One region of the Alcaligenes parafaecalis genome, then DNA from elsewhere that is predicted to be linked to it. Evidence: riboswitches for the same ligand, from Rfam matches in the RefSeq annotation. Region 1 holds a riboswitch; the other holds the start of a gene.

The links. Region 1 has a riboswitch for S-adenosylmethionine ahead of OSH09_RS05200 (hypothetical protein). Riboswitches for the same ligand answer to the same signal wherever they lie in the genome.
Region 2: linked by a shared signal. The riboswitch ahead of metX (homoserine O-succinyltransferase MetX) and the one ahead of OSH09_RS05200 (hypothetical protein) in region 1 are both predicted to bind S-adenosylmethionine.

Annotation. Positions count from the first base shown of each region.
Region 1 is NZ_JAPKNA010000001.1:1,110,627-1,114,853, reverse strand. Features, by position in the region: tRNA gene OSH09_RS05215 (tRNA-Leu) at 90-174, opposite strand; gene OSH09_RS05210 (PadR family transcriptional regulator) at 336-908, shown strand; gene OSH09_RS05205 (siderophore-interacting protein) at 911-1,711, shown strand; gene OSH09_RS05200 (hypothetical protein) at 1,708-2,052, opposite strand; SAM-I-IV-variant riboswitch at 2,170-2,263, opposite strand; tRNA gene OSH09_RS05195 (tRNA-Leu) at 2,416-2,500, shown strand; gene OSH09_RS05190 (LysR family transcriptional regulator) at 2,639-3,517, opposite strand; gene OSH09_RS05185 (M20 family metallopeptidase) at 3,671-4,227, shown strand, end outside.
Region 2 is NZ_JAPKNA010000004.1:263,529-267,755, forward strand. Features, by position in the region: gene metW (methionine biosynthesis protein MetW) at 1-559, opposite strand, end outside; gene metX (homoserine O-succinyltransferase MetX) at 556-1,800, opposite strand; SAM riboswitch at 1,790-1,868, opposite strand; gene OSH09_RS14145 (response regulator transcription factor) at 2,072-2,347, shown strand; gene OSH09_RS14150 (hypothetical protein) at 2,277-2,807, opposite strand; gene gshA (glutamate--cysteine ligase) at 3,001-4,227, shown strand, end outside.

The DNA of each region.
Region 1 (4,227 bases):
CCCCACGTCAGGTGCTCAAGCACCTGACTTTCTGGGCTGGAATGCAAAAAGCCAACCATCTTACGATGATCGGCTTTTTGAGGAATATTTGGTGCCCAGAAGAGGACTCGAACCTCCACACCCGAAGGCACATGGACCTGAACCATGCGCGTCTACCAATTCCGCCACCTGGGCTTTGATTCAAGCTGTTGCTCGCCTCAAGCCTGTAATTATAGGGTTAATTCAACTAAAAATGCAAGCAATTATCCTGGCGTAGAATTTATTTTAATTTCTAGTTGATTGGCGTTCTCATTATCATTAGAATGTGTCGTGTGATATAGCATAAGAGTGTGATCATGAAATTCAACACAATGGATGTCGAGCGCATGTTGCTGGATATGGGCCAGGGTCGAAAGTACTCTGCCCGCGCCATGCAACTCATGCTGATGGCGCTGCTCAAAGAAGGCAGCACTCACGGTTATCAACTGATCCGCCGCTTTGCGCAGATCAGCCAGAACAGCTATGTACCCAGTGCGGGCGCGGTGTATCCGGCCCTGGCTTATTGCGCCACTCAAGGCTGGGTACTGATTGAGGAAGAAGGTCGACGCAAGATGTACAGCCTGACCAAAGAAGGTCAGGCCTATCTGGACGAGCAGCACGAGAAATGTGATTACCTGCTGCAATCCCTGACCTATCGCGGGCGCAAGCTGGTGTGGATCCGGCAGATGTTGGCCGAACACAATAGCGATGAAGATTTGAAGGCCGCACAAGAGCAAACAGGCTGGTTGCCGGAGTTTGTCCAGGTACGTCATAGCCTGAAGCAGGCCATGTTTGAACAATCAACCGCTAGCCTGGAACGGCAGGCGGAGGTGGTGGCTATTCTGGAAAAAGCCATAGCCGAAATACGCAACTTGCCTAAGGAGGCCTAAGCATGCAGTCTGAACAATTAACGCAGAAAGTGGCCCATACCCTGAAGCTGCGCTTGCTGACCGTCAAGCAGCGACGCGAACTGGGTCCTGTTATGGTGCGCATCACCTTGGAAGGCTCGGATCTGGAAGGGTTTCACACCCCCGGTTTTGATGACCACGTTAAATTGATTTTCCCCGATCCCGCCACCAAGGAATTGCGTCTGCCCCAAATGGGCGAGCGTGGCATGGTCTTTGCCGCTGGTCAGGAAAAGCCCCCCATCCGCGACTACACCCCGCGCGAATTCCGAGCGCAGGACAATGAGATGGATATTGATTTTGTGGTCCACGGCGAAGGCCCTGCATGCCAATGGGCCATGCACGCCAAAGAGGGCGACAAGCTGGGCGTAGCCGGTCCACGCGGCTCCTTCCTGGTCAGCAAGGATCTGGATTGGCAAATCCTGATTGGTGACGAAACCGCCGTGCCTGCCATGGCACGACGCGTGCATGAACTGCCCGCCAATGTGAAGGTGCAGGTTTACGTGCTGGCCCGCAATCTGCTGACACTGGGCACGATGGAGGCGCCCGATCACGTAACCGTGAATTGGATTCCTTCTCTGGCGGGGCTGGATGGCGTTCTTGATGCCCTGCGTGCCGCACCGGAATTAAGCGGTACAGGCTACGTCTGGGTCGCGGCTGAATATTCGATTGCTCAAAGCTTGCGCGAGTATTGGGTGCAAGAACGAGGTCTGGATAAAGGAGTCATCCGGGCCAGCAGCTACTGGCGACAAGGTGATCAGGGCGAAGACGCTCCCCGCCTGGACTAGGCCGCTTGCTGCTGAGGGTAGGGCTGGGCGCGCAAGCGTCCGCCTACTTTCAGGACAGGCTGTAAATCCGTATCCAGAACCGTGCTGGGATGTGCCAGACGATGTTCGTCAATCAGCCGGGCAATGGCATCCATGTTCAGCAGCAAGGTGCTGTCAATATCATGTTGAAAGCGGGCCCAGTAGCCGCCACGGCAACTGGAACCAAGCCAACGCGGCTCGTAATCACCGACCGTATCGGCATGCCGTTCACACACTACGGCCAGCCGGGAACAACCGGGACGCAGAACAATGCGATAGCTGTGTTGTTCCAGGGTCAGGTGATAGAAAAACGCTGCGGACATAAAACACTCCTGTTTAGCTCTTGGAAGTGATTCCGGGTGAGCAATTTGGATTAAAGGACCCGTTGGCTGCCTGGCAAGCCAAGCATAAAAAAACCCGCTGGCAGCGGGGTGTATGACTACGATCCCTTTGGTTGCCAGATGGCCATATCTTGAATCCACCTTGTGCGGGTACACAGGTTGGCATGGGATGTCCCAACTCTTGATATAGCAATAAGCATAAAAGCGATTCTCATGAAGTGCAAGAGCTGCCTTTATTTCTATCGGGCATGAAAACGGTAGAAATAGTTTGCGAAATTTGAAAATCATGCTATAGTCCTCTTCTGTCTTGCAGAGACGAGTTGAAAAACAAGTCCAGCAGTCAGAGCCCAGGTGGCGGAATTGGTAGACGCGCATGGTTCAGGTCCATGTGCCTTCGGGTGTGGAGGTTCGAGTCCTCTTCTGGGCACCAAATATTCCTCAAAAAGCCGATCATCGTAAGATGGTTGGCTTTTTGCATTCCAGCCCAGAAAGTCAGGTGCTTGAGCACCTGACGTGGGGACGAGAAAGGTCGGGCATGCAAGCCCGACCGGGGTCGCGTCTGGTGCGCTTAGTCCTGCTCCAGCTCAAAAATCAGCATCTGCATAAACTCCTGCACACTGGTGGGTAGCACCCGCTTTGCCATACTCAGCACCTGTATATCCCTCTCCAGACGCGAGTCATGCACGGGGATGGTTTTCAGACCATTGTCCTGACTGCTGCGGTGGCTGATCAAGGCCCCCAAAGCAATCGCTTCTGTCTGTCGCACGTATTCGTGCAGCGCCCCCGAATAATTGCAGCTAAAGACTTCGTTGAAGCGCAGTTTTTCCATCTGGCAGACATGGTTGAAAAGCTGCTTTTGTGTCGACTCCTCACCCGGCACCACGATGGGATAGGCTTGCAGTTCGGCTAGCGTCAGGCTGCGTGAACGAGCCAATGGGTGATCAGGCCGCATAATGGCAAAAAGAGGGGATCGACAGCTATGGTTCACCTCGACATCGGGCACGGGCGCCGTGCTAAAGACCACCGCAAGATCGACATCGCCGTTTTTGACTTGCTCCAGGCAATCATTGGGCGAGCCAACCCTCAAGGCAAATTGCGCCTGTGGCATGCGGGCCGAAAAATCAGCCATTACACCGGGTAAAAAGTAGCGCGACAAGCCCTCGGTAGCAGCTACCCGGATCAGATGGGCTTGTGCATAGTCCTGGGTGCGCAGGCTCTGCAGGATGGCTTCTTCTTCCAAACGTACTCGTAAAGCGTGATCGGCCAGGGCTTGCCCGGCAGCGGTCAGTACCATGCCGCGTCGTCTGCGTTCAAACAGGCTGACCCCCACGGCCTCTTCCAGCAAGGCAATTTGTCGGCTGATAGCGCTGGGTGCAATGTGCAGCCGTGCACTAGCCGCGGCCAGCGAGCCCGTTTCCATAACGGCCAGAAAATATTTGTAGTCCATAAAAAAATGCCCGTCCTGGCGTTGGACGAATGGGTTCGTGTCGTTTTAAGGATTCTAAAAATTAGCTGATTAGATTCTAAAGATAGAAATATACAGAAGGAAAGCCAGATTTTATAGTCCCACTTTCTATATCAATGACAGAACGACAAACGAATGGGAAAAAGTGAAGCATTAGCCAATGTGCGTGCCTATCTGGCCGATGGGCGCTTTGAAGCCGAGCTGCGCCGACGCGTCGCCATTGAAAGTGATAGCCAAACTGCCGAGAAGGCCGATCAGCTTGTTCAGTATCTGGATCAGGAGCTGAGCCCCAGCCTGAGCAAACTGGGTTTTGCGGTTCGCATTATGGACAACCCCAAAGGGGCAGGGCCCATTCTGGTCGCGCATCGCCACGAGTCCGACGATCTGCCAACCGTCCTGACTTACGGGCATGGTGATGTGGTGCCAGGGCATGATCAGCAATGGCGGGAAGGTCTGACCCCCTGGGCGCTGACGATTGAGGGCGAGCGCTGGTACGGCCGTGGCACGGCAGATAACAAAGGCCAGCACAGTATCAATTTAGTCGCCTTGGAGCAGGTGATTCAGGCCCGGAAAGGACGCCTGGGTTTCAACCTGAAAGCGATTTTTGAGACGGGTGAAGAACGTGGCTCGGTGGGTTTGCGTGAGTTCTGTGAAGAGCAGGCTGAACTCTTGTCGGCAGATGTGTTTTTGGC
Region 2 (4,227 bases), on a different contig from region 1:
GCACCGTGCTGCTGCCATTGAAGGCTGCACTATCCAGAATACGAACACCCACAGCCTGGGCCAGATCCTGAAAGTCTTTCATGGTGCACAAATGGATGTTGGGCGTGTTGTACCACTGGTAAGGCATTTCGCCGGTTACCGGCATGCGTCCGCGCAAAATGCTCCAGCCATGCGGCCAATAACCGAAGTTAGGAAACGAGACGATACCATACCGCGCCACCCGGGCCATCTCGCGCAGAATGTGCTCGGTATGGTGCATGGACTGCAATGTCTTGGACAGGACGACGGTATCAAACTGCTGGTCGCTGAACAGCGCCAGCCCTTTTTCCAAGTCCTGCTGGATCACGTTGACGCCACGGCGCACCGAGGCAATCACGAACTGATCATTCAGTTCGACACCCGTTCCGACGACCTGGTGCGTATCACGCAGATGCGCCAGCAAGGTGCCATCGTTACAGCCCAGATCCAGCACTCGCGAACCTGGCTCAATCCATTGCGCAATACGCAGCAAGTCCGGTCTTAACATGGCGGGATCCACCTGAGTCTGCAGCTTAGTCATTCTGCCAACACCCCTGTAGTGCGCGTACGCGCGGGCAAGCCCAAATTAGCGGCGATCTGGTCATAGTATCCCTGCACAACGGCGTGGTAACGCGGGTCTTCCAGCAAGAAGGCATCATGACCATGTGGTGCATCGATTTCGGCGTAGGTCACCTGACGCTGATTGCGCAGCAAGGCCTGCACAATCTCACGCGAACGCTCGGGCGAGAAACGCCAGTCCGTGGTGAAAGACACCAGCAGGAACTTGGCCAGCACTTTTTCCAGCGCCTTGACCAGGTCACCCTGAAACTGACGCGAAGGGTCAAAATAATCCAGCGCCCGCGTAATGATCAGATAAGTATTGGCGTCAAAATAACGCGAAAACTTCTCGCCTTGATAACGCAAATAGGATTCGACCTCGAATTCCACACCGTAGTTGTAGTGGTATTCGCCGCCTTGAGCAGGCGCACGCTGGTTACGGCCAAATTTTTCGGCCATGACGGTATCGGACAAGTAGGTGATGTGACCCACCATGCGGGCAACGCCCAGACCAGCTTTGGGCACTACACCGTGCTCGTAATAATTACCGCCGTGAAACTGCGGGTCAGACAAAATGGCGCTACGGGCCACTTCGTTAAAAGCAATGTTCTGGGCAGACAGGCGCGGTGTGCTGGCAATAACCACGCAGTTTTCCACGCGCTCCGGGCAGCTAATGGCCCAGCTCAAGGCCTGCATGCCACCTAAAGAACCACCCATAACGGCAGCAAACTTGCGGATGCCGAAGTAGTCCGCCAAACGGGCCTGGGCGCGAACCCAGTCTTCCACCGTCAGAACAGGAAACTCGGAGCCCCAGGGCTTGCCAGTAGCAGGATTGGTACTGGACGGGCCGGTAGAGCCAAAGCAGGAGCCAATATTATTGACGCCAATCACAAAAAAGCGATCCGTATCAACGGCTTTGCCCGGGCCGACCATATTGTCCCACCAGCCTATGCTTTTGGGATCGTCGTCGTAATAACCGGCAACGTGATGCGAGGCGTTCAGTGCATGACACACTAGCACCGCATTGCTGCGTTCTTCGTTCAGGGTGCCGTAGGTTTCGACTGCCAGCTCGTAGCTGGGCAGCACTTGCCCGCTGCGCAGGTGCAGGGGTTCGTCAAAGGCGATAAGTTCGGCATGTACAGGGCCCACGGAACCTTCGGGGATCAATCCGCAGGATGGGCTAAGGGCGCCAGCGTTGGCGCTAGGGACGGAATCAGTGGCCATCAGGACCTCTTTAGCTGGATTTATGGAGCGCCCGCAAGCGGATCAGGCAAATCGGCGCAAAACGTATAAGACAAAATTCTAGCATCGCTGCGGCGCGGCGTCCAAATCGACCAGCCGGGATCGATTCAGAACTCTGGACAAAGGTAATGTCAGCGAAAAGACAATGCTTTGATTTACATCATTATTTTCACGCACATCTGTCTGCCAGCTAAGCTAAATTTGAGTACATTGGCCCGACGTCTACCACGAATGCATGAGGAATGGCTTTACCGTGACGCATTTAACTGCACGCGAGCAGTCCTGCCTGAACTGGGCTGCCCATGGCAAGACTAGCTGGGAAATCAGCATCATCCTGGGCATCACTGAACGCACGATCAACTTCCACTTCCAGAACGCCTACGCCAAGCTTGGCGTCTATAGCCGTCAGGCTGCCATTACCCTGGCCTTGCAACAGCACCTGATCAGCGGCGACCCGGCTAGCGAGCTAGGCCGTCAAAGAACACCTTTGCCTGTGCCGCGTCCGGGGCCTTCCCGGAATCCGTCATAACAAAGCCCTGCACCAGCCAGCCCGGCTCGATGCGGATCATGGCTTCCAGCCGCAAGGCCACCCCGCCCACATCGCGCGTCATGTAAAAGATCTGTCCGGGTAGTGGCAGTTGAATCTGGCTTTTCTCGCTGACTTGCCCATCGGGTATGAACTTCTCGCGCAGAGACTCGTGCAAAGCCTCGTACAAGCGTTGACGAGCGGCCTCGTCCTGCTGCAGTTCTGTAGGCAAAATAACGTGGCCTACGGTATAGCTTTGCCCACCGGCCGTGGCAGTAGTCAGGTAAAAATCCAGCTTGTAGTGCTCGAAATCCAACAGTCGGTGACTGGTGGTTGGTTTGCCCGGCAGCATGGCCGACAAGCCCGTTTGCTCAAGCTGAACCTTGCGCCAGTTAAACTCCGGACTGCAGGCTGCCAACATCAAGAAAGCCGCCAGTACCGCGGTAATGCGCCTGATCATCATGGTGCTAATCCCATATCCCGTTTCATGCTTTTCATCGGCTGGCTGAACAGCCGCCTTATACTCGCCCTGCCTGACACGCCTTTTGGCGCAACTTAACAAAGCAAGCCTGGTCGGACTACTATTTATAGACGGGCCTGCGCCCATTGAACAGTCCCGTATCTTGCACCCGATTTCGAAAGTGGGAAACACCACCATGAACACCAGCCACGAACGCCGCCTTGCCCTGCAACAGAATCCCGAGATTTTGAAGGGAATCTTGCGTGGCATCGAAAAAGAAGGACTGCGCGTCGATGCGCTGGGCCAATTGGCAAATACTCCCCACCCCCAAGCGATTGGTTCGGCCCTGACCAACGGTCATATCACCACCGATTACGCCGAAGCCCTGCTGGAGCTGATTACCGAGCCGCAAGACCGGGTCGAGGACGTGCTGCAGGAACTGGCCGATATTCATACCTTTGTAGCGGGCAAGCTAGACCAGGAAATAATCTGGAACCAGTCCATGCCCGCGCTCTTGCCAGCCGAGAAAGACATTGCCATTGCCTGGTACGGTAAATCCAACACCGGCATGCTCAAGCATGTATACCGACGCGGTCTGGCCGAGCGCTATGGCAAGCCCATGCAGTGTATTGCCGGGGTGCATTACAACTTTTCCCTGCCTGATGGCATCTGGCCTCTGTTGAATGTCTGTGGCGACAATCTGCAAGACCAGCGCTCCAACGGTTACCTGGCGCTGATCCGCAATTTCACCCGCTATTCCTGGCTGCTGATGTACCTGTTTGGTGCCTCGCCCGTGCTGGACGCCAACTTCCTGCAAGGTCGCAGCAACAATCTGGACAAGGTCGATGACGATACGCTGACCATGCCTTGGGCTACCAGCCTGCGCATGAGCGATCTGGGCTATCACAACAAGGAAGCCCAGGCTGAGCTTCAGCTTTGCTACAACGACCTGGACACCTTTGTGATGCGCATGTATCACGCTGCCGTGACCCCTTGGCCCGATTACGAAAAACTGGGCACCCACCGCGATGGCGAATGGATTCAGCTCAACACCCATATTCTGCAAATCGAAAACGAGTACTACTCCAGCATTCGCCCCAAGCGCACCACCCAGCGCAGCGAGCGCCCGGCTACGGCCCTGGCCCAGCGTGGCGTGGAGTACATCGAAGTGCGTTGCCTGGACATCGACCCTGAGTCGCCTACCGGCATTTCCGAGCAGACCTGTCGCTTCCTGGACACCTTCCTGCTGTTCTGTACCGTACAAGACAGCCCCTTCTTCCCGGACGGCGGTTACTGCCAGGACAGCAAGAGCAACTTTGCAACTGTCGTGCGCGAAGGCCGTCGCCCCGGCCTGATGCTGACCAATCAGCAAAAGGAAAGCGTCAGCCTGCAAGACTGGGGCCACGAGATTCTGGAATCTCTG